DNA from 4 places in the Endozoicomonas gorgoniicola genome. Region 3 is predicted to be linked to each of the others. Evidence: predicted binding sites of a transcription regulator. Region 3 holds the regulator's gene; each other region holds the start of a gene.
The links. Region 3 encodes sigma-54, which starts transcription at its own class of promoters, with help from an activator protein. Its sites were predicted from a motif close to TGGCACNNNNNTTGCTNT; they were not measured.

Region 1: a site for sigma-54 is predicted at 4,288-4,305, ahead of ygeW (knotted carbamoyltransferase YgeW). Genes of this name have one in related genera too.
Region 2: a site for sigma-54 is predicted at 3,679-3,696, ahead of glnA (glutamate--ammonia ligase). Genes of this name have one in related genera too.
Region 4: a site for sigma-54 is predicted at 2,679-2,696, ahead of glnK (P-II family nitrogen regulator). Genes of this name have one in related genera too.

The regions. Positions count from the first base shown of each region.
Region 1 covers NZ_JAPFCC010000001.1:122,735-128,744, reverse strand. The annotation lists gene NX722_RS00550 (YeiH family protein) at 1-461, shown strand, start outside; gene NX722_RS00545 (hypothetical protein) at 1,342-2,295, shown strand; gene NX722_RS00540 (uracil-xanthine permease family protein) at 2,520-3,842, opposite strand; gene ygeW (knotted carbamoyltransferase YgeW) at 4,452-5,642, shown strand; gene dpaL (diaminopropionate ammonia-lyase) at 5,799-6,010, shown strand, end outside.
Region 2 covers NZ_JAPFCC010000001.1:5,553,724-5,559,733, forward strand. The annotation lists gene glnG (nitrogen regulation protein NR(I)) at 1-135, opposite strand, end outside; gene glnL (nitrogen regulation protein NR(II)) at 147-1,190, opposite strand; gene NX722_RS25015 (DUF4124 domain-containing protein) at 1,408-1,938, opposite strand; gene glnA (glutamate--ammonia ligase) at 2,105-3,508, opposite strand; gene thiI (tRNA uracil 4-sulfurtransferase ThiI) at 4,175-5,635, shown strand; gene NX722_RS25030 (dihydrofolate reductase) at 5,765-6,010, shown strand, end outside.
Region 3 covers NZ_JAPFCC010000001.1:5,992,934-5,998,943, reverse strand. The annotation lists gene NX722_RS26975 (KdsC family phosphatase) at 1-313, shown strand, start outside; gene lptC (LPS export ABC transporter periplasmic protein LptC) at 386-973, shown strand; gene lptA (lipopolysaccharide transport periplasmic protein LptA) at 954-1,574, shown strand; gene lptB (LPS export ABC transporter ATP-binding protein) at 1,579-2,304, shown strand; gene NX722_RS26955 (RNA polymerase factor sigma-54) at 2,623-4,104, shown strand; gene hpf (ribosome hibernation-promoting factor, HPF/YfiA family) at 4,324-4,629, shown strand; gene ptsN (PTS IIA-like nitrogen regulatory protein PtsN) at 4,729-5,181, shown strand; gene rapZ (RNase adapter RapZ) at 5,349-6,010, shown strand, end outside.
Region 4 covers NZ_JAPFCC010000001.1:5,620,144-5,626,153, forward strand. The annotation lists gene NX722_RS25335 (DUF748 domain-containing protein) at 1-409, opposite strand, end outside; gene NX722_RS25340 (YifB family Mg chelatase-like AAA ATPase) at 509-2,029, opposite strand; gene NX722_RS25345 (accessory factor UbiK family protein) at 2,133-2,393, opposite strand; gene glnK (P-II family nitrogen regulator) at 2,834-3,172, shown strand; gene NX722_RS25355 (ammonium transporter) at 3,309-4,559, shown strand; gene NX722_RS25360 (Tn7 transposase TnsA N-terminal domain-containing protein) at 4,711-5,364, shown strand; gene NX722_RS25365 (hypothetical protein) at 5,339-6,001, shown strand.

The DNA of each region.
Region 1 (6,010 bases), 5.9 Mb from region 3:
TGTGGACTGGAGCCAGTCTCCCGGAAGTTGCAGAAGTTGTTGCAGCTGGTGCGGCTGTCGGTTCAAGTCAGGTAGAAACCTTTGCCATACTGACTAAGCTTTGCCGTGTCTTATTCCTGATTCCACTCTCCATCGGCTTATGCTGGTACGTGGCCCGCTCCGATGCCCAAACTTCCGGTGAAGCCACAACCGTGAAACTCAAAGACGTTGTGCCTATGTATGTGGTCTTGTTTCTGGCCGTCATCATCGTAAATTCTACCGGTATACTGACGCCTGCCATAACCGCGCAACTCAAAAATGCAGGTGCTGTTATTTTAGCCATAGCATTAGCAGCCCTGGGTTTAAAAACCCGATTCAGCGAAATGATGCAGGTTGGTCTTCGCCCTATTATTGCAGCTTTTATTTGTGCACTGTTTATTCAGGTTTTTGCCATAACCGGTGCGCTGGTTGTATTTGGCTGACATTCGTACTCTTTCGGTTATTGATGTTCAGGTTTCAGTGGTAATTCAGGTTTTCAGGCACTCGCTTTTATTGGTAGTGCCACTACCTGATTTTTGTATAGAATCTCATCCCCGGGTTCAGTGTGAATATCGGCCAATTTAAAGTGCGTGTATATTGGAGAAAGCGAGATTGTGCAAATAACTGTGTTTTTGCCAATGTTGCTGCTCCACTCTTCACTGACCTGAGACAGATAACCTGTACTGGAATCTTAAAAAGGCTGTATTTCAGAATTGTAAAAGCCAGTATGGTTTGAATTCATGATTGCTATTAACGTGATTTTATGAGTAATGTCAAAAATATTGTCTACTTTTTTTGGGGGGATCATTACAAGATCAGTTGTGAAATTGATTATCATTACACGGGAGAGCCACTGTGCAGTTTGACAAACAGGCAAACAAAAAACGCTTTGCTATAACGTGTTCATTAGTACTCAGTCTTTTATCTTTTAACCTTTCTGCTGTTATTTACAAAATTACCGACCTTTCGAACACAGATATATCCTTTTACTTCCAAAGTCAGGTCAAAATTAATAATCAGACAGTCTATCTCAACGAAGAGCTATTACTACGCTTAGGCTTTCAAGTCGAGCATACAACCATTGAACCAGATGGCACAGAAATACCGCTTATATACAGGATTTCAGGCGGACCAAGTTTATCTCAACAAACTGACAGATCAGCAGGCAGTCTGGAGCTAACCCAAAATCTTTTACCCGCCTTCCGGATAATCAGTTCCACTCTTCGACACCCTGAATTTCAGCGGGCCGTGAGCCCCGAACCTGAACAACACAATGAAAAGATGCATCTCTCTTATCATATAAATGAACAAAATTTTAACCCAATGTCTGATATGGATGAGGTCAGCAGAACTGCATATCAACTACAAGCCAGAGGAATGATCAGTGGCTGGCTCCCTCAGCTGCCTTATTTAGACAATAAGGGGAAGACCGTCATTCCAATAATCGTCTATCAGGCTGACTCGTCCCAGGAATGCTCTTCCGAAGCAACGTCCTCAGACTGTTCATCTGGCCAGCCCTTCCTGCACGAGGATAGTATTCTTATTGCATTCGGGAAGCCTGTTGGCAACCAACCAGCCCCTCTGACTCTATCAGAACAAAATGCCTTTATACCCCCCTCCCCCCAGTTTTACAATATTGACCAACAGGTTGAAAGTCAGCTGCACATCACTACAAACGCCAGAGTGTCAAACCGTTATACTCAGGCAATGAATGAGGGGCGTTTATCGTACCATGACCCATCCTTACCAAAGGCTCCCTTCTTAAGGGAGGATGCGGATGATGGCAGCTCAACCTGGCTTCCACCTCAACACTTTATTGTTCAGGTTGAGTTTGACTCGACAGACGGTGAAGCTATAACAGTACCGGATTCAGTAACATATAACGCCTTTAATATTGGGAATACTCTGGACAAGAGTTTTCCAGAGTACATCTGGATTTACAGATTTACGCGAGCGCAGAGAATATCGCCACAAAGGGTAGCAATCAGCTTCATGTTTGACTACTACTCCACCAGTGGCACCACGATTAATTTGGAAGACCTGCAGTTGAGAAGTATCACCAACCCCGATGATCAAATCGCCAGCTATCGTTTTATCCATTGGCAACCAATGCGGATTAACACGGTTACACCCACTCAGCTGGCAGAAGAAGAGCGCGCCCAAGAGCCTATCCAAGAGCCCAGCCGGGACTTATCGGCTAACCTTGACGAATCGCTGTCAGGTTTTCGATTAATGGTACGACGCTTTGGTCGTGCATGGGCCAATTTCAGACATTGAAACCATCATGAACAAGGGGCTCCCATGCTTAATATCGAACCGGGTAACAACGCAGAACGCCATATATTGGGTAGCCTCCCCTCCTTCAAGGGAGGCCACAATTAATCACTTAGTCATTCAGAAAAAATGTACCCGTCCCCAATAAGAAGACAGTGCAGTGTATTATGGAAGACATGGTCACTGCACTGCTTCAGAGCGAACCTGGTAGCTCTGGATTTGCGCTATTAGCTCTCAGAAACAGCATTCAGTGCTTCTTTTACAGTCTTGCTTTCTGGTAAAACCAGATTGGCAATGACGGTTACAATCGCGCCAAGAGCGACACCATTACCACACACCATTCTCACCAGGTCCGGCAGTTCATTAACGATTTCAGGCCGGTAGGTCACTGTCAGACCGGCAGCAATACCCAGGGCAAGTACCATGGTGTTACGGCGGGAGAAGTCAATTTTTTTCAGGATGCCAATGCCTCCGGCGAGAATCATACCGAACATTATCACGCCTGCTCCGCCAATCACCGGCTCAGGCACACTGACAATCAGGGCACCAAACTTTGGCAGGAGTCCGGCAGCAATCAAAATGCCTCCGGAGAACACCACAACATAACGGCTCGCCACACCAGTAATACCCACAACACCAATATTCTGACTGAACGAAGTGGTTGCCATGGAGTTGAACACACCAGCCAGCGCACTGTTTAAACCTTCACAGCGAATGCCGGCACTTAAGCGTTTACTGTCCAGCTCGGTGTCACAATAGTTAGACAGGGCAAGATAGTCACCGACTGACTCCACCATGGATACGGTGTACACAACACATATGGCAATAATGGCACCCGTATGAAACTCAATACCAAAATGAAGTGGGTTGGGAATAGCGACCACAGCGGCCTCGGTCACCGGGCTCAGATCCAGCAGACCGAGGGCAAACCAGAGAAGGTAACCAAAAATCAGGCCAATCAGGATGGAGGCTGAAGAGATAAACCCTTTGAACCACTGGTTAAAAAAGACAACCAGTAAAAACACCACCCCACCAACACCCAGATACATCAGGCTACCATAGTCTTCAGCGCCCTTTCCTCCTGCCAGCCAATCCACCGCTACAGGAAAGATCGTCATACCGATCAGACAGACAACTGTTCCGGTCACCACAGGCGGGAAAAACTTTCGTATACGATGAATATAGAAACTCAGGAAGACCTCAAATAATCCTCCGACAATCGTGGCTCCAACCACCGCCGCGAAACCGTATTGAAACCCGATAGTGATCGACACGCCTACAAAAGCAAAACTGGTACCCTGAATAACAGGAAGCTTTGCCCCCAGCTTAAGCGGAGCAAAACCCAGCCCCTGAATCATACTGCCAATACCGGACATCAGCATCGAAGCATTCACCAGGATCACCGTTTCCTGTATAGAAAACCCCAGAGCCGAGGCAACCACCAGTGGTGCGCCAATGATCCCCGGCAGTGCAGACAGAAGATGCTGAAAACCCAGAATAAAGCTTTTTACAAGAGGAGGGCGATCATCGAGCTTATAGTACAGTTCCATATTACCTCCGTATTACAAAAGCTTATTCATTACGCACTCACCATCATTGAACGCGTAAAAATATGTGCTTATGCAACCGTTTTTATAGTAGCTGCTAATTGATGCAGCACGAGTATTCAACTTATTAGACAGATACTGTTTTTATTAAGGCGATCTCAGTAAACACGATAATCAATGATGGCTTTTTATTATTTGATTCAGGTCATAAATAATCAAGGCTACACCATCAAAGCTTCAGCACGTTATACGTCCATTGTCATTTTTTCATTTTGATTCTGAAAATATTTTTATTATCAAACTGATCGAACAACTTCTTTTAATTAAAATACCATGGGTGATTATTCATCTCAGCAAAAAGCACATCTCAAAAATGAAATATTTAACTTGTTGTTTTATATATCTTTTTTTTAAAAACCAATCATGTAACAACACAACAAGAACACATTGGCACACATCTTGTTATATAGAAAATCAGAGTAACACAGAGTCTATCAGTCTCTCATTACCAGCAAATCAAACTGCAGATGGCTAAATCTCCAGGCTTCAGACTGCTGTTTTTACACCGCAAAAGAACGATTTATTGTTCTACAAACATCAAAGGATCATTCCATGGCAACTTATCAGGATCTTATTGAAGAAATTAAAAATCTTGACTCTGAACTGCACAACAAGGATTTCCTGCTGACGTGGGAACAATCTACCGATGAGCTGAAACAGGTATTAACGGTTGCAGAAGCCCTGCGCGAACTGCGGAATGAGAACATCTCCACCAAAGTATTCGACAGTGGTCTGGGTGTTTCACTGTTCCGTGACAACTCTACCCGTACCCGTTTCTCATTTGCTTCCGCCTGCAACATGCTGGGTCTCGCCGTACAGGACCTGGACGAAGGCAAGTCTCAGATTGCTCACGGCGAAACCGTTCGGGAAACCGCCAACATGATCTCTTTCTGTGCAGACGTCATCGGTATTCGTGACGATATGTACCTGGGCTATGGCAACCAGTATATGCGCGAAGTGGGTGAAGCCCTGGATTTTGGTAAAGAAGAAGATGTACTGGCTCAGCGTCCGGGTGTCGTTAACCTGCAGTGCGACGTTGACCATCCTACCCAGAGCATGTCTGACCTCGCCTGGCTGAAAGAACACTTTGGCTCTCTGGAAAACCTCAAGGGTAAGAAAATCGCCATGACCTGGGCTTATTCCCCAAGCTACGGCAAGCCTCTGTCTGTACCTCAGGGCATTATCGGCCTGATGACCCGTTTCGGCATGGACGTCACACTGGCTCACCCTGAAGGCTATGAACTGATTCCGGAAGTGGTTGAAACCGCCGCCAAACAGGCGGAAGAAAGTGGCGGCAGCTTCAAACAGGTCGCCTCCATGGAAGAAGCCTTTGAAGGCGCTGACATCGTTTATCCAAAATCCTGGGCGCCTTATCACGTAATGGGCAAGCGCACTGAGCTGCTGAAAGCCAATGACCAAGAAGGCCTGAAGGCTCTGGAAAAAGAGTGTCTTGAACAGAATGCCCAGCATAAAGACTGGCACTGCACCGAAGAGATGATGAAGCGCACCAAAGATGGTGAAGCCCTGTACATGCACTGTCTGCCTGCTGACATCACCGGCGTATCCTGCGAAGAAGGAGAAGTGACTGAAGGCGTCTTTAACAAGTACCTGGTTGACACTTACAAGGAAGCTGGCTGGAAGCCATTTATCATTGCTTCCATGATCCTCAACCGTAAATTTGGCAACCCTGACGTGGTGCTGGAAAAACTCATGGAAAAAGGCAAGCGTCGTGTAGATGGCTGATCTTTACATGAACGCCTCCAGACGTTGTTTCCAGTGTCTGGGGGAAACTTAGGAAACACTATCGTCTACCCGTCAGCATTCTTTCAGGAGTACAGAGGTCAGGATTAAAAAGTTCAAGATTAAAAAGTTCAGGATTAAAAAGCTCAGGAGTAAAAAGTGTCAACATTTTCATTGTCACTGCAACAAAAAGACAACCCGTTTTTTACAGGACGATCGTCTTCTTTGTTCAGCACAGAGATCGCCAGAACCGTTCTCGAATTTCATCAACAGATCGATGCTTACAAGCCCACCCCGCTGGTCTCCCTTGACCGTCTGGCAAACGAGCTGGGCATAGGCAAAATTCTCGTCAAGGACGAGTCCTACCGATT
Region 2 (6,010 bases), 440 kb from region 3:
GTCCAGAGCTTCTATCGCTTTATCTGCACAATCAAAGGACTCGACACTCAGCCCTTCTCCCTGCAGGGACTTTTCCAGCACCCAGCGAATAGAACGGTCGTCATCAATAATCCAGACTTGCGAATCGGTAGTCATTAGCACGCCTCTCAGAGAGCAATCGGTATATAAACATTGAAACAGGTTCGGCCTGGCTTGCTTTCACACTCAATCAGTCCTTTATGCTGGCTGATGATTGACTGTGCCATGGGCAGGCCCAGCCCGGTGCCTTCCGCGCGGCCACTGATCATGGGGTAGAAGATGGTTTCGATCATATCTTCGGGAATGCCGGGGCCGTTGTCGATAATGCTGATATTGCACACCAGGCGGCAGCGCTCGTTGGCAATGGTGAACTGTCGGATAACCCGGGTCTGGATCGTGATCTGTCCATCGCTTAATGGCATATGCTGTTCAATCGCCTGCATGGCATTACGAACCAGGTTCAGAACGGCCTGAATCAGCCGCTCCCGGTCTGCTGGTATCTCTGGAATACTGGGGTCGTAATCCCGGACGAATTGAATGGCACCACCCGTTTCCGCCTCTGTCAGTTGCATCACCCTTTCAATCACTTCATGCACATTCAGTGCTTTCAGACAGGGTGGTTTGACAGGCCCCAGCATCTGGTCCACCAGGTCACGAAGTCGATCGACTTCTTCGATAATGATGGTTGTAAACTCCTTTTGACCATTATCGTTTAACTGGCGTTCCAGCAGTTGTGCTGCGCCCCGAATCCCGCCAAGGGGGTTCTTTACTTCGTGAGCCATACCCCGGGCAAGGCTTTTGGCGGTTTCCTGCTTGGCAACCAGAGAGGCTTCCCGGGTAATGCGCTGCAACCGGTCCCTTGGGTGTATTTCCAGCAGAATACTGAAGTCTGAATAATCTACCGGGGTTACGGTGTAATCAACAGTGACCGTTTCGCTGTTGATACGAATGCAGGCTTTACGGCGGGTGAACGGTTGTTGCTGGGACTGTGCCCGCTTCAGGTCATCTTCCAGACCGGGTTGGGTTAACAGTGTCTCCACAGGCTGGCTATAGCTGCGCCGTTCACTGATATCCAGCAGGTTTTCAGCAGCATGATTGAGATAGCTGACTCTTAATTCCCGATCAAGGGCAATCACCGCAGTATTGAGATTGTCCAGTACAAATTGTTCGATCATCTGAACATCCCTGATGTTGTTATTGTTCGACACATTGTGATGTATTCCCTGATAACTGTTCAGTCATCATTGAACTCAGCAATAATTGAACCAGTTTGCCCGGAGCGCACTATGTAATGGTACAAATGCAGGGTAACGCTTGCTGAACCGTAGATTATAAAGAGATATAAACTGAATGCACTAATTTGGTGCATTTAATGGTCAAAGCTCTGTGTCAGGGAGCAGGAGGTCTGTAGATAGTGCGCTGCACGTGTACCGTGCTTTCAGTGGTCTGAATCACTTTCCCTGAATGATTAACCACCTCCGCCCTGATCAGGTGGGTTCCCCGGTTCATATTTTCGACCTGATGGCTGAGCGTTCTTTGTGGACCAGCAACAGCCTGACCATCAATAAAAAAGCGTACTCTGTGTCCTCTGTTCAGATTGGGCTGAAGACTGACTTTTATCGTGAAGCTGCCATTGTTCCGAACCGTTGAATCATTAGCCGGATTGCTGATTGAAAAAACGTTGTAGCCTGGTTTGCCATGCCTTGTTGGCTCAGCAGCGGAGTGGCTGGAGGGTATGTTGGGTGGGGAAGGCAGGCTGGTGGTGGGTTTTAGCGTAACGGGTTCACTGGGTTGGTTAGTGGAAGGCTTGTCGGTGAAGACAGCATTGCCATGTTTATCGATGGACTTATAAATCTGTGTACTGGCATTGAAGGACGCAGTTATCAACATTAAGAAAAGTGGCAAAGTTTTTATTGTCATTGAAGCCTACCCATGGATAACGGTATACGAATAGATTACTGCTCTGAAAGGTCATTGAATAGTCGGAAAAGAAAATGGCTAATCGGGTAAATACCACAATTAGCCATTTCAGGGTTTGAAAAGCATTTTGATAAGGCAGAGTGTTCTGCCTTATCGATACGAGCAATCAAACAGAGTAGTACAGGTCAAACTCTGCAGGGTGAGTCGTCTGGCTGATGGCCAGGCACTCTTCCTTCTTCAGCTCAATATAAGCGTCGATCATGTCGTCGGTGAATACGCCGCCAGCGGTCAAAAATTCACGGTCAGAGTCCAGAGCAGCCAGGGCTTCTTCAAAGCTTTCAGCAACGACCGGAATTTCCTTGGCTTCTTCAGCTGGCAGGTCGTACAGGTCCTTATCAGCGGCATCACCAGGGTGGATCTTATTCTTGATGCCGTCCAGGCCAGCCATCAGCAGTGCTGCGAAGCACAGGTATGGGTTAGCAGTCGGGTCAGGGAAGCGAACTTCTACACGACGGGCTTTCGGGCTGTTCACGTAAGGGATACGGATAGACGCAGAACGGTTACGGGCAGAGTAAGCCAGCATGACCGGCGCTTCAAAGCCGGGAATCAGACGCTTGTAGGAGTTGGTGGACGCGTTGGCAAAAGCGTTGATCGCTTTAGCGTGCTTGATGACACCACCAATGTAGTACAGGGCGGTTTCGCTCAGACCCGCATAGCCATCACCAGCAAACTGGTTGTCACCGTCCTTGCTCAGGGACATGTGAACGTGCATGCCACTGCCGTTGTCGCCGACCAGAGGCTTCGGCATAAAGGTAGCGGTTTTGCCGTAAGCGTGAGCAACGTTATGTACCGCATACTTCAGGATCTGAACCTCGTCAGCCTTCTTAACCATGGTGTTGAACTTAACACCGATTTCACACTGACCGGCAGTACCTACTTCGTGGTGGTGTACCTCAACTTCCAGGCCCTGGTCTTCCATCGCCTGACACATCTTGGCACGCAGGTCGTGCAGGGAGTCTACCGGAGGAACCGGGAAGTAACCGCCTTTAACCTTTGGGCGATGGCCGGTGTTACCGTCAGCAAAGGTAGCGTTGCTGGACCAGTGAGCTTCTTCAGAGTTGATTTCGTAGGATGCGCCGGAAATATCAACTTTCCACTTAACGTCATCAAAAACGAAGAACTCTGGTTCCGGACCGAAGAATGCAGTGTCCGCGATGCCGGTGGACTTCAGGTACTCTTCTGCGCGCTTGGCAACGGAGCGAGGGTCACGCTCATAGCCCTGCATGGTGGCAGGTTCAATGATATCGCAACGGATGTTCAGGGTAGTTTCGTCGGTGAACGGGTCGATTACAGAGCTGCTGTCGTCTGGCATCAGGATCATGTCGGATTCGTTGATGCCTTTCCAACCTGCGATAGAGGAACCGTCGAACATTTTACCCAGTTCGAAGAAATCGCCATCTATTTCACTGATTGGCATGGAAACGTGCTGTTCCTTACCCTTGGTGTCGGTGAAGCGCAGGTCAACCCACTTAACGTCATGATCCTTGATCAGGTTCAGGGTCTTGGACATTTATTATTTCCTCCAGAGGACTTAGCTCAAAACTGAGAGCATCGCTTTTGGCTCTGATCTTCAACGTCAACCTTCAACGTCAATCTTTAACGTGAGCTGGGTTGAGTCGATTGAATGATCTTCCGCCGGGCTCAATGGTTGGTCACAGGTGTGACTGATCTGCATTTGGAATAGCAAGCAGCGTGCCAGCTTTTCAAAATACTGTTTCATGCCCTCTTGTGCAGCTGTTTAAAGGATTTTGTATTTGAATCCTGAAATATTGCACTAAAAGTAAACATGGTAGACCATTTCTATGCACTAAATTGATGCAAAACAGGTTTGCCGAATCCTCTTAGCGCATAACTCTTGGTGCATAACTCTTGGTGCATAACTCTTAGTGCATAAATAGCTGCATAAAAAGCCTGTACTGCCTGATTTTGCTGCTCCCAAAAACAGGCGGCATTCAGTGTATCGTGAAATTGCGCGGACTACTAACGCCTGTTGGTATTTACATGCCCTGGTGCAGGTGTCAGGGGCGGTTATCCGTCGGGCTTGAGGGATATGTCACAACGGTGTGTTTCTGTATAATTCCGCCACTTTTCCTCAATATTTTGCTGTCAGGTTTCAGTAAGCTTTACTTCTCATCGTTTTTAGTGTGCCTGCGGCATGATCACGGTAGCCCGAACCATGAAGTTCATTATCAAGCTGTTTCCGGAAATTACGATTAAAAGTACTCCGGTTCGCAAACGCTTTATTAAAGTGCTGCGAAAGAATATTCGTACCATTCTCAAGCGTTCCGATGAGGGTGTAGATGTTCGTGGTACCTGGGACTTTATCGAAGTCACGACCTCTTCTGATGATCCTGTTTTACAGGCGGAAGTCGGGGATCAGCTGAGTCATATCCCCGGTATCGCCTACTGGATGCAGGTGACAGAATACCCCCTGACAACCATTGACGACATTCTTGAAAAAGCACTGCCTGCTTTTCGTGAGCGTCTGGCAGGCAAAACCTTCCGTGTTACCTGCGCCAGACAGGGAACCCATGATTTTCAGTCTATTGATGTAGAAAAACAGGTGGGCGGTGGTCTGAATGTCCACACTGAAGCGGCAGGCGTTAAGCTCAAGAACCCTGATGTTACGGTAAAAATTGAAATTAAACGCGACCGTTATTTTCTGGAGACAGCCCGTGGTGAAGGCCTTGGTGGCTACCCACTGGGTTCTATGGAGCCTGTTTTATCCCTGATTTCCGGTGGTTTCGACTCAACGGTTTCCAGCTTCCTGACTATGAAGCGGGGTATTCGTACGCACTTCTGCTTCTTTAACCTCGGTGGCCATGCCCATGAGCTGGCGGTTAAAGAAGTGGCTTATTATCTGTGGAGCCGTTTTGGTTCATCCCATAACGTTCGGTTTGTCACTGTCCCGTTTGAAGGGGTTGTTGAGGAAATCCTGAAGAATGTGGATAACTCCCAGATGGGGGTGATTCTCAAGCGTATGATGCTGCGGGCGGCTACTTCGGTGGCTAAAGAAATGCACGTGGAAGCTCTGGTGACCGGTGAGGCAGTGGCTCAGGTATCCAGCCAGACGCTGACCAATCTGGCGGTGATTGATGCTGCGACGGATCATCTGGTGTTGCGTCCGCTGGTGGCGATGGATAAGCAGGATATTATTGATATCTCTGCTCGAATTGGCACTGAGGAGTTTGTTAAAAATATTCCTGAGTACTGTGCGGTTATCTCTAAAAATCCAACGACGAAAGCCAAACCTGAGAAAATTGCAGCGGAAGAAGAACGCTTTGACTTTGCTCAGCTGGATAAAGCCGTTGCAGAGCATCGCATTGTTTCGGTCAGCGACATTATTGCTGATGACTTAACCCGTGAAGAAGTGGAAGTGGTTGATCATGTGGATCAGGGCGAGATCATTATTGATATTCGCCATCCGGATGAAGAAGAGATCAAGCCGTTCTCCATGTCAGGTCGTGAAGTGATACATGTACCTTTCTACCAGTTGCGCACAAAATTTGCTGAACTGGATCGGGAAAAGCACTACCTGTTGTACTGTGAAAAAGGCGTTATGAGCCAGCTGCACGCCATGCACCTTCGTGAAGAAGGTCATGATAATGTGTGTGTGTTTAATCCGGATAAAAAGTAGCTTTTATCGCAGTCCGCAGTCCGCAGTCCGCAGTCCGCAGTCCGCAGTCTGATACCCTTGAATCACTCAGGTTTCAGCAACACAATGGCAGTTAATTGATCTGAGTTTTAGAACAAGGTTGTGCAAGTAATGAAAATAGCGATGATTGCTGCGGTTGCGGAAAATAACGCAATTGGCATTAACAACAAAATGCCCTGGTATCTGCCTGGTGACCTGCGTTATTTCAAAGCAGTGACCATGGGTAAGCCGATTATCATGGGGCGTAAGACTTTTGACTCCCTGCGCAAGCCCCTGCCCGGGCGCACCAATATCGTCATCACCCGGGATGCTGACTGGCACCATGAGGGGGTAAAAGTGGTTCACAGTCTCGATGAG
Region 3 (6,010 bases):
GCGCGCAAGTGACCTGGGTGTCGATTTTCTGTATCAGGGCCGTGAGGATAAGATCAATGCCCTGAACGAACTGTTGGAAGCCCAACACTTCAGCATGGACGAAATCGCGTATCTGGGCGATGACCTGCCAGACCTGCCCGTTATCCGCCGTGTTGGTTTTGGCTGCGCAGTGATCAATGCGCATCCATTTGTCCGTCAGCATGCACAGGCAGTAACCGATCACCATGGAGGCCTGGGTGCTGCAAGGGAGTTCTGTGACTTTATCCTTGATGCCCAGGGTAAGCTGGAGCCGATGCTGGCAGAATACCTTTAAGCATTAATTTATTGTAATTCGAGGCCAGTCCCTGAGTGACTGGCTTCTTTATCAACAGGAATCACACACCTGATGCCCATAACCAGCTCTTACAAAAGCTATCTGTTAGTTGCCTGTGTGCTGATGACCATGGTTGGGATAGGCTACTGGTCATACGACGGTACTTTGCATGTTACAAAACAGAATCGTCAGCCAGAAATACAGGAAAACGCAGACTACTATCTGGTAGACGCCACCATTACCCAGTTCAATGAAACGGGAACACTGGAATACGAGCTGACTTCCAACGCCATTACTCACTATCCGCATAATGACACCACCCTGCTAAAGACTCCCCATCTGCGCAACTACAGTGACCCACAAAAACCCATAGTAACCGATGCCCTGAACGGCAAGCTGTTGCCCGGAGACCAGGATATTGAACTCTGGGACGACGTGGTCATGATCCAGACCGACACCAGCAACGGCAGCCAGGTACGTATGGACACCGATTTTATCACCATATACTCTGAGCAAAGTCTTGCTGTAACAGATCGTCCGGTTCTGATTACTAACGACACTGGTCGTACCAGAGCCATCGGTATGGAAGCGTTCTACAAGGACAGTCTGATTAAACTCAAATCAAGGGTACGAGGATTCCATGAACCTAAACAGCCTTGAGCCGAAACAAAAGCTTGAGCCGAAACAAAAGCTTGAGCCGAAAAAAAAGCTTGAGCGGAAAAAAAAGCCTGCGCGTAATGCAAAAATAGCTATACGTTCAATTTTAGGCATCTTACTGCTACTGCCCACCCTGACCATGGCACTGCCATCGGATCGGGAAATGCCCATCGAAATCGAGTCCGACTCGGCAGACATTGACAACAAAAAAGGTGTTTCAGTCTACCGGGGCGATGTCGTAATGACCCAGGGCAGCACCCGAATTACCGGCGATGTGGTCACGGTATACACCAAAGACCAGGAAGTGCAAAAGGTTGTTGCCGAAGGCGTTAACAAGCGCGCTTACTACGAAGAAGAACAGCCCGATGCCCAGGGAATATTGCAGGCATGGGGACATACGATTGATTACAAAGTGCTGGATGAGAAAATCCATCTGATCCGTCAGGCTCAGCTCATACAGAAAGGTGACTCGTTCAAGGGTGAGCGCATCGACTACGACCTGAAGCAACAGAAAGTCAACGCCAAAGGTCTGGAAAACAGAAAAGGCGAAGGACGAGTACAGATGGTCATTCAGCCCAGAACCGAGCAACAGGAAAAGAATTAACCTGATGGTTACGCTAAAGGCAGAACACCTCAGTAAAAGCTACAAAGGCAGAAAGGTCGTAAAAGACGTCTCTCTGGTCGTCAACAGCGGCCAGATTGTGGGTCTGCTGGGACCTAACGGGGCAGGTAAAACCACCTGTTTTTACATGATTGTTGGTCTGGTAAAAGCCGATGGTGGTAAAGTCAGCATTAACGACAAAGACCTGACCCATTTGCCCATGCATGGGCGGGCAAGAGCCGGTGTTGGCTACCTGCCACAGGAAGCCTCAATATTCCGCAAGCTGTCGGTAACAGACAATATTCTTGCCATCCTGCAAACTCGCAAAGACCTCAATAAACAGCAACAACTCGACAAGATGGAATCGCTGCTGGATGAGTTCAACATAGGTCATATCCGCGACAGCGCCGGTATGAGCCTGTCAGGCGGTGAACGCCGGCGGGTGGAAATAGCCAGGGCGCTGGCCACTGACCCTGATTTTGTCCTGCTCGACGAGCCATTTGCCGGTGTTGACCCGATCTCGGTCGGGGACATCAAGGCGATTGTCAGGCAACTGCAGAGCCGTGGCATTGGCGTACTGATCACCGATCATAATGTTCGTGAAACACTGGATATCTGTGAAAAGGCTTATATTGTCAGCGAAGGCGGCATCATTGCCGAAGGTGACAGCCAGACCGTTTTGAGCAACCAGAAGGTTCGTGACGTTTACCTGGGCCATCAGTTCAGTTTGTAGCCAGTCACATTCCGGGAAGAGCTTCCCTCTTCCCGCACCGGCTTCATGCCAGTTTTGCTTTTCACTATTAATATTCTGTGCTTATAATCCGGTGACACGGAATGCATCTCAAGACGACGATGTGCAAACGGAAATGTGCAAACGAAAATGTGCAAACGAAAATGTGCAGAGACGAACCGGTGGAACTTATCCTCTGATCAGCCATTCCACTCAGTGCGAAGGAACGCACAGCGTATAAAGTAAACAGCCATAAGCAGAAATGCAGCTTTCGTCGCCTGGAATACTGCATTTTCACAGCAAAAGGTACACGGTTGCCCTATGAAGCCCTCTCTACAGCTTAAAATGGGTCAGCAGTTGACGATGACACCTCAACTGCAACAAGCCATTCGCCTGTTACAGCTTTCGACACTGGATCTGCAACAGGAAATCCAGGAGGCGCTGGAATCCAACCCGATGCTGGAAAGCGAAGAGGCCATTCAGGATCAGGAGAGCCGCGACCGGGAAGCCAGTAACGCCGCTGAAGGTGAGCAACTGGTTGATCTCAATGCCCAGGAGCCACCGGCTTCCTCAGAGTCTCAGGAACCCGAATGGTCAGAAAGCATTCCAAAGGACCTGCCCGTCGATTCCGGATGGGAGGAGATTTACTCCAGCATGCCATCAGGCAGTAACGATGAGTTTGACCCCCTGAGTCGCTCCCGAACCACGGAGTCCCTGCAGGAACACCTGCAATGGCAACTGAACCTGACCCCCACCACCGATACCGACAGGGTGCTGGGTGAAGCGATCATCGAAGCCACTAACCCTGATGGTTATCTGACAACGCCACTGGACGATATCCACCAGAGCCTTGCCCTGGATCCGGCGTTTGAAGAACTCGATCTTGATGAGCTGAAAGTCATGCAATGCCGTATTCAGCAGTTTGACCCGGTTGGCTGTGGCAGTGAAAACCTGAAAGAGTGCCTGTCCGTACAACTGGCTCAGCTGTCGTCACAAACACCCTTTATTCACGAAGCCCAAAAGCTGATTGATCACCATCTGGAAGCCCTGGGCAGCCGCGATTACAGCCAGATTATGCGCCGCACCCGGATGAAAGAGCATCAGCTCAAAGAAGCTCTGGGGCTGATACAGAGCCTGAACCCCAAGCCAGGCTCTGGAGTGGATCAAAGCGAACCGGAGTACATCACACCGGATATTTCCGTTCGAAAAATCAAAGAGCGCTGGGTGGTCGAACTGAATTCTGAGTCACTGCCTCGTCTGCGTATCAACAACAGCTATGCGTCAATGGTTCAGCGAGCCAACAGCAGCCGGGACAACCAGTTTATGAAAAACCAGCTGCAGGAAGCCCGCTGGTTTTTGAAAAACCTGCAAAGCCGTAATGAAACATTACTCAAAGTCGCTACCAAGATCGTTAACTTCCAGCAGGGCTTTCTGGAACAGGGCGACGAAGGTATGAAACCGCTGGTGCTTGCGGATATCGCTGAAGCTGTGGATATGCATGAATCAACTATTTCCCGGGTCACAACCCAGAAGTACATGCATACGCCCAGGGGTGTCTATGAGCTGAAGTATTTCTTTTCCAGCCATGTCAGCACAGACAGCGGTGGAGAGTGTTCGTCCACAGCTATTCGCGCACTGATCAAAAAGCTGGTTCAGGATGAAAATCCGAAAAAACCGCTCAGTGACAACAAAATTGCCGGTTTACTGGGAGAGCAGGGTATAAAAGTAGCCCGACGAACCATCGCCAAGTATCGGGAGTCGATGCATATACCCCCTTCCAATGAACGCAAGCGCCTGGTGTAAGTCATGTAGAGTGCTTAACGATAAGTACCCGAACAATGAAACTTATTAGCAGGAATTTTAGCAGGAATTTTTCGGACAGAACCTTAAGGTAAAAATCCTGTATTTTTTTGCTTCAGGACAGCACCAATGTTATTAACGGTGATAAAATCTAAACAGACCAGTTCGAAAATCCCGGGAACTGGCTACTGTCTCCAAACGGGATCAGCAGGAGAGCGTTACATGCAAGTCAACATCAGTGGACATCATGTAGAGGTGACTCAAGCTCTGAAAGACTATGTCACTAAAAAACTCGACCGACTGGCAGCTCACTTCGATAACATCACTAATGTACAAGTCACCTTGAGCGTAGAGAAACTACTGCACAAGGCAGAAGCGATTCTGCACATACGTGGAGCTGACATCAATGCGACCGCTGAATCCGATGACATGTACGCGGCTATTGACGATTTGTCAGATAAAATCGACCGACAGCTGGTAAAACACAAGGAAAAGACGCTCGATCGCATGCAGGGAGCCCGAGGCTGAATCCACAACCGACTGAAGGCCCCTGGCTTTCAGTCGACTCCCATTCAGTCATCGGCTTCTTATTTTGCACTCGCACCCTGTGAGTCTTCCAATCGTTGTATGATTATTAAAAACATCTTAACCCCCGAACGCACCCTCCATGGTGTGCAAGGGGTCAGCAAAAAGAAAATCCTGGAAACAATTGCGGAACAGATCAGTGAACATGTTCCCGCCATCAACGCCAAGGATCTGTTCAACAACCTCATCAACAGAGAACGACTGGGTACCACCGGACTGGGCAACGGCATTGCACTGCCTCACTGCCGCTCCAAAGCCTGCCCGGAGCCAACCGGGCTGTTCATTCGTCTGTCAGAACCCGTCGATTTTGACGCGGTGGACCGGGAGCCTGTTGACCTGATTTTCGCGTTGATCGTCCCTGAAGAAAGCACTCAGGAACACCTTGATATCCTGAAAGCCCTGGCCCAGCGCTTTACCGATGATTACCTTCTCGGTCAGATCCGGTCAGCTAACTCTTCGGAAAGCCTGTATCAGATACTGACAGCACCGGCCTGACGGCCTGCCCGGTTCAACGGCTGTCCGATTCTCCTCAGAATGAAAAGGCTGAAAGTATTACCTATCCTTGAAATAAAGAAACAGGTTTTAATCTCGTTGAGTTCATCTATCCTTCAACATTAAAACCTGTTATCTGTTATAAAAAGCTCCGCATAAAGGGACCCCCCATGAAACTCGTTATCATCAGCGGCCGCTCAGGTTCAGGAAAAAGTGCAGCACTCCATGCACTTGAGGATCAGGGATACTATTGTGTCGACAACCTGCCAGCCACTATGCTCAACCAGCTACCTGAACAACTTAGCGAAGGCGCCAACGAGCCCCCCAAAATGGCAGTCAGCATTGATGTTCGTAATGTTCCCGGAGCCCTGGAGCATTTCCCAAGACTGCTGAAAAAACTCAGGCAACAGGGAATCGATTGCAAGGTTCTGTTTCTGGACGCTGACAGCAGCTGCCTGATGAAGCGTTACAGCTCAACCCGCCGCAAGCATCCTCTGACGAATGACAAGGTATCGCTGATCGAAGCCATCGACCTGGAAACCAGCCTGCTGGGTCCCGTGGCGGCACAGGCTGATGTTCGCATCGACACATCACCATTGTCCGTGCATGAAATACATGAACAGGTTCGTCACAAGGTCATTGGTGATGGCACCAAAAGCATGACACTGCTGATTCAGTCCTTTGGTTTTAAGCATGGTATGCCGGTGGATGCTGACTATGTATTTGATGTTCGCTGCCTGCCTAACCCATACTGGGATGAATCCATCCGGCAATACACCGGGCGGGACAAGCCGGTTCAGGAGTTCCTTGGAGCAGAACCCATGGTGACGGA
Region 4 (6,010 bases), 370 kb from region 3:
ATTGAGACTTTTGTTCACGTTTAGACTCTGCTGAAGGTGATAAGTCATTGGAATGGAGCAGATGACTTAAATTAATCTCTCCCTGCTCATCAAGGACAATTCTGGCAACAGGATCATTCAGTTCAATCGCTCTTATATGAGGCGTACCTGACAAGCTGTTCCAGCCTGCCTGAACAGACAGTTCTGAAAAGCCAAGTATGGGGTCCTGAAGGTCGCCAATTTTTAACGATTGCAGGGTTAGCCGCAGAGAAAAAGGGTTTAAATGGATGCCACCCAGATGCAGTGGCTGGTTAATAATGCGCGGAGAGAAAAGATTAATAGCAAGATGTAGTGTTGCGGGTAGTATGGCAAAGCCAAACAGAGCGTAAAAGGTAACGCCGAGGATAACCGCTTTTATAAAACGACGCATGACTTATGTTTCCCTATACTTTTTCCAACAGTTTTTTGCACGGTATGCTTTGGTGTTCATGGCTGCGCAGTGTATTCAGGGAGGGTGGACTACTCAAGATTATTTTTGGGGATGTTCCCGATCCAGCTTCCGGTAATGGATCGCTTCCGCCAGATGATTCTTCTGAATGGACGCCTGTTCATCCAGATCGGCCAGAGTACGCGCTACCCTGAGAATGCGATGTACGGCTCTGGCTGAATACCCAAGCTTGTCACACAGGTTAGTCAGAAAGGTCTGCTGGGCTTTATCCAAAGCACAGTAGCGGTTGATTTCCCGGGCTGATAAACGGGCGTTTGTTTTGCCCTGTCGCTGGAATTGTCGGTTTCTGGCTTTAACCACGGTTTGTCTGATGGATTCAGTGGAGTGTTCTTCGTCAGTCGTGTTGTGCTGGAACAGCGTTGCGGCATTCTGGGAAGCAACTTCAATTTGCAAGTCTATGCGGTTTAGCAGTGGGCCGGATATTTTCCGCTGATAACGACGTACCTGCTCCGGCGAACAGTCGCAGCTTCGCCGGGTATCCCCCAGATAGCCACAGGGGCAGGGGTTCATGGCAGCAACCAGCTGAAAGGCGGCTGGAAAGGTTGCCTGCCCTCTGGCGCGGGCAATCACTACTTCTCCGGTTTCCAGCGGTTCGCGCAATACTTCGAGAGCCAGTCTTTGAAATTCAGGCAATTCGTCCAGAAAAAGAACACCCTGGTGTGCGTAAGAGATTTCACCGGGACGTGGGTGAGAGCCACCGCCTACCAGAGAAACGGCAGAAGACGTATGGTGAGGATTCCTGAAAGGGCGCTGTTTCCAGATAACCGACTGCTGCTGTGATGACAGGGAATGTATCGCTGACACTTCAAGGGCTTCGTCATCAGACAGTTCTGGCAATAGTCCGGGCAAACGGCTGGCCAGCATGGTTTTTCCGGTTCCCGGCGGGCCAAACAGCAATAAATGGTGACCACCGGCAGCCGCAGTTGCCAGCGCTCGTTTTGCCTGCTGCTGTCCTTTTACGTCGGATAAATTCGGGTAGTCAATTGCCTCATTATTGTTGAATTGTGCTGTGACAGGTTCTAACACAGCCTGCCCGGTCAGATGCGCGCAGACCTGCAAAAGGTCTTCTGCCCCGAACACTTTTGCCTCACGACAAAGGCTGGCAATCTGTGCGCTGTCGCCTGGCAGAAGTAGCCGGTGAGATGCCTTCCTGGCGGCTATTGCAGCGGGTAATGAGCCGGTAACCGGACGCAATTTGCCGGTCAGTGCCAGTTCTCCCAGAAATTCATAACCATTCAGAGTGTCCAGAGGCAACTGGCCTGAAGCTGCCAGAATCCCAAGGGCGATAGGTAAATCAAATCGACCGCCTTCCTTTGGTAAATCGGCTGGTGCAAGGTTCACTGTGATCCGGCTGGTTGGAAACTCGTAGCCACTGTTGATTAAGGCGCTGCGTACCCGGTCTTTGCTTTCCCGAACAGCTGTTTCAGGGAGACCCACCATGTTAAGGGCAGGAAGCCCGGCTGAAAGATGAACTTCAACCGTAACAGGCGGAGCTTCCAGTCCGGTTCTGGCACGAGTGTGAACAACCGCAATTTTGGACACGAAAAGAGTTGCCTCTGTTTTGTTGTTAGTCTTGGGGGGGCAGAATGGAGAGAAAGAATAGCAGTGAATCCACCTGCGGGCAGGCGGATTTATTGAGTTTGGATTATTCGGGCTTTTCTGCCAGTGCCGTTTCCAGCTCAGCCACTTTTTTCTCCAGTGCCTCCAGACGTTCACGGGTATGTCGTAAAACAGCCATCTGGGCATCGAATTCGTCCTGGGACACCAGCTCAAACCGGGTCATTGTACTGCTGACCAGGGCTTTTATATTGTGTTCAATATCTTCAGCGGTTTTGCTTTTCTCTGTACTGAGTATCTGGCCTGCCCGGCTGGCAATATTATTGATGATGGCTGCCTTGTCGATCATGGGGGAGTCCTGACTGCTTATTGGTTGGGTATGGTTGGCGCTGTCATGACTGTAAGCAAAGTGATTTCAAGATTCAAGATAAGTACCCGGCTATATGAAATCGAATAGTTCAGACTTATTGGTCAGGTGCTATGTAATACCCTGAAGAAAATGAGAGGAGGGTATTTGCACCTTATTAGTGCGTTTTCCCGATACTTGTAAAAAGGCGATGCACGAAAAGAGTGCAATGACCGGGAATGCTCAGAAAACAGCGCTGACAGCCATGACACTGACTGGAATTTAAGTTGGCACAACATCTGCTTTAACAAGAATAAATTTATGAGGCAGGGCTTAACCGCCCATGGCGAAAGTCGTAGACTTAAGCTCCCTCCTCACTGTTTCAGCTAGTCAGGCTAGCTGTTTATTTTTACCCAAGAGCTAACTAGACCCGGGAGAGATGCATGAAGTTGGTATCAGCCATTATAAAGCCCTTCAAGCTGGATGATGTTCGTGAAGCATTATCAGAAATTGGCGTGCAGGGTATTACCGTAACAGAAGTAAAAGGTTTTGGTCGCCAGAAAGGTCATACCGAGCTGTACCGTGGAGCTGAATATGTCGTTGACTTTCTGCCCAAGGTGAAGATTGAAGTGGGTATTTCCGATGACCTGCTGGATCAGGTGATTGAAGCCATTTCCAAAGCCGCAAACACTGGCAAAATCGGTGACGGCAAAATCTTTGTAACGACGCTGGAGCAGGCGATTCGAATTCGAACCGGCGAAACCGGTGAAGACGCTATCTGACAGGCGTCGTCAGACTACCAATAAATAGCGGTTAATCAATAGCTTTGAATCAGTCTGTAACGGTCGTTGTTTTTCACCTGAAAAATACGTTCACAGCAAAAGAATAATATTGTGAATTCCTTCGGGGAGGGGACTCGTGGAAAATCTTGCTCAGGTGTCGTATGCACTCGATACCTTTTATTTTCTGATGTCGGGCGCACTGGTCATGTGGATGGCGGCTGGTTTTTCCATGCTGGAAGCAGGCCTGGTGCGTTCGAAAAACACCGTAGAAATTCTTACCAAAAACATTGCCCTGTTTGCCATTGCCTGCACCATGTACCTGTTATGTGGTTATGCCATTATGTATCCCGGTGCTAATGAAGGCGGCATTCTGCCAGTACTCGGTACACTGATTGGTGGTGAAAATTCGGTTGAAGCCGTGACTGCCGGTGGCGATGATGCACCTTACTATTCATTGCGTTCAGATTTCTTCTTCCAGGTTGTCTTTGTGGCGACCGCTATGTCCATTGTCTCTGGTGCAGTGGCTGAACGAATGAAACTCTGGTCATTCCTGCTGTTCGCAGTGTTCATGACCGGCTTTATCTATCCCGTTCAGGGTTTCTGGAAGTGGGGCGGAGGTTTCCTTAATGAAGCCGGTTTCCAGGATTTCGCTGGCTCGGGTGTTGTTCATCTGGCGGGTGCTTCTGCTGCGCTGGCAGGCGTTCTGCTTCTGGGGGCTCGTAAGGGCAAGTACGGCAAAGACGGTTCCATTAACCCAATGCCGGGTGCCAACCTGCCTCTGGCGACTCTGGGTACCTTCATCCTGTGGTTGGGCTGGTTTGGCTTTAACGGTGGTTCACAGCTGAAGATTTCTGATGTTGAAAACGCTAACGCTGTCGCCCAGATCTTTGTTAACACTAATGCCGGCGCGGCGGGCGGTGTTATTGCTGCCCTGATTGTTGCACGACTGCTGTTTGGTAAGGCTGATTTGACCATGGCTTTGAATGGCGCTCTGGCTGGCCTGGTTGCGATTACTGCCGAACCTCTGACGCCAACAGCCCTGGCTGCTACGCTGATCGGTGCTGTAGGTGGCTCACTGGTTGTGTTTGCTATCGTTGCCCTCGACAAACTGCGCCTGGACGACCCGGCCGGTGCCATTTCTGTACACGGTATTGTGGGAATCTGGGGACTGCTGGCAGTACCTTTGACTAATGGTGATGCAACACTAGGCGCTCAGCTGTTGGGTATCGCTTCAATCTTTGCCTGGGTCTTCGGTGCCTCACTGGTTGTCTGGGGTGTGGTGAAAGCTGTTATCGGCCTGCGCATTACTGAAGAAGAAGAGTATGAAGGCGCAGATATCACTGAATGCGGTATGGAAGCCTATCCGGAGTTTACCGGAAAGCAGTAATCTGAAGCATCCAGTCACCCTGGTTTGGGCGGGGATGTCGCTACTACCATATCGTGACATAAAAATTTTAGCGATGACATAAAACGACAACTTTGACAAAAAAGACCTTGGCAACAATACTTCAGGTGTTGTTTAACCGAGGTCTTTTTTTATGTACCGCAGAAAGCTCGGGAAGTCCAAGGTCAAAAATATACACCGTTTTGTCAGCCCTAAAAACGGTACTACGCTCCTTATTGAATCAACTCTTGAGTTCCACAGCTGCTACCCCCTTGAGTATAACCGAGAAGTAAAATCCTTTGAGGCTCAGCCAGAAGGCTTTGAATATGTATATGAAAATAAAGTTCACAGATACACTCCTGATCATCTTGCTCGGATGATCAGTGGTCAAGAGCCGTATATAGAGGTAAAGCCATCAAGAATCGCTAATCGAAAGGATTTTCAAGATCGTTTTTCCTGCCAGAGAGAAGCGGCAAAGGGCTTGGGAAGAGATCTTTTATTATGGACTGAAGAGTTCATCCGTAGGCAGCCCTACTTTGATAACCTCCAGATAATCCATAAATACAGAACGCAAGGTCCCATAACTGCTGAGCATAGGCACATTCTAGCTACTGCTTCTTCATATGCGAATCATGTAGTAACCATTCAGGAGCTTGCTTGTTTTGCAGATATGAATGAACCTCATTTTTTTCCTCTTGCATATGACCTGATCGCCAGAAACCATTTGGTCACAGATCTGAATACATCACATTTGACCAAAAATTCCTTAGTAGGTATCAATCATGGCCATTATCCAAAGATTTACTGAAGGAACTGTATTCAAGCTGCTTCCAGGGGCAGAAACTGAAGAGGAGTTACTGTTAAGGATAGAGAGTCGGAGTAGTGATAAGCTTGATCTCACAAACCTTTTGCAAGGTGGCTCTACGTTAAGTCGAAGTATTGATGAGATAGAGTTGAGCCTTGCTGAAGGAAGAGTTGAGTTTGTGATCAGTAGCCCGGACAGTCAGAAAGAGGACTCTCTCTCCGAGGACTTAGCTTCTCTGCCCAAAAAGCAGAGAGAAGAGGTTGTTCGTCGGTTCACGTATGTGACTAAATTACGGCAAAAAGTCAAAACCTGGACAGAAAAATCCCTCACACCCTTAATCTCCGAAATAGCCAAAGAGTTAAACGACGATAGACCACCAAATTGGAGAACACTTGCACGCTGGAATGAGTCATATAGTTCAAATGGTCAAACTGTTAAGGCGCTATTTACAGATCAGATGAAACAAGGAAACCGAACAAAAAGGCTTTCTGATGAGGTTGAAGGATACATACGAGATGCAATAGAGACATACAAAACTAAAGAAAGCTCAGGTTTAGAGTTCTTAAAACATGAACGTTCGGTAAAATATTTAGCGTCGGCGCAGCCAACCCCGTCAGGCACACAATTTAAACCTGCCTGAACCGTTTAA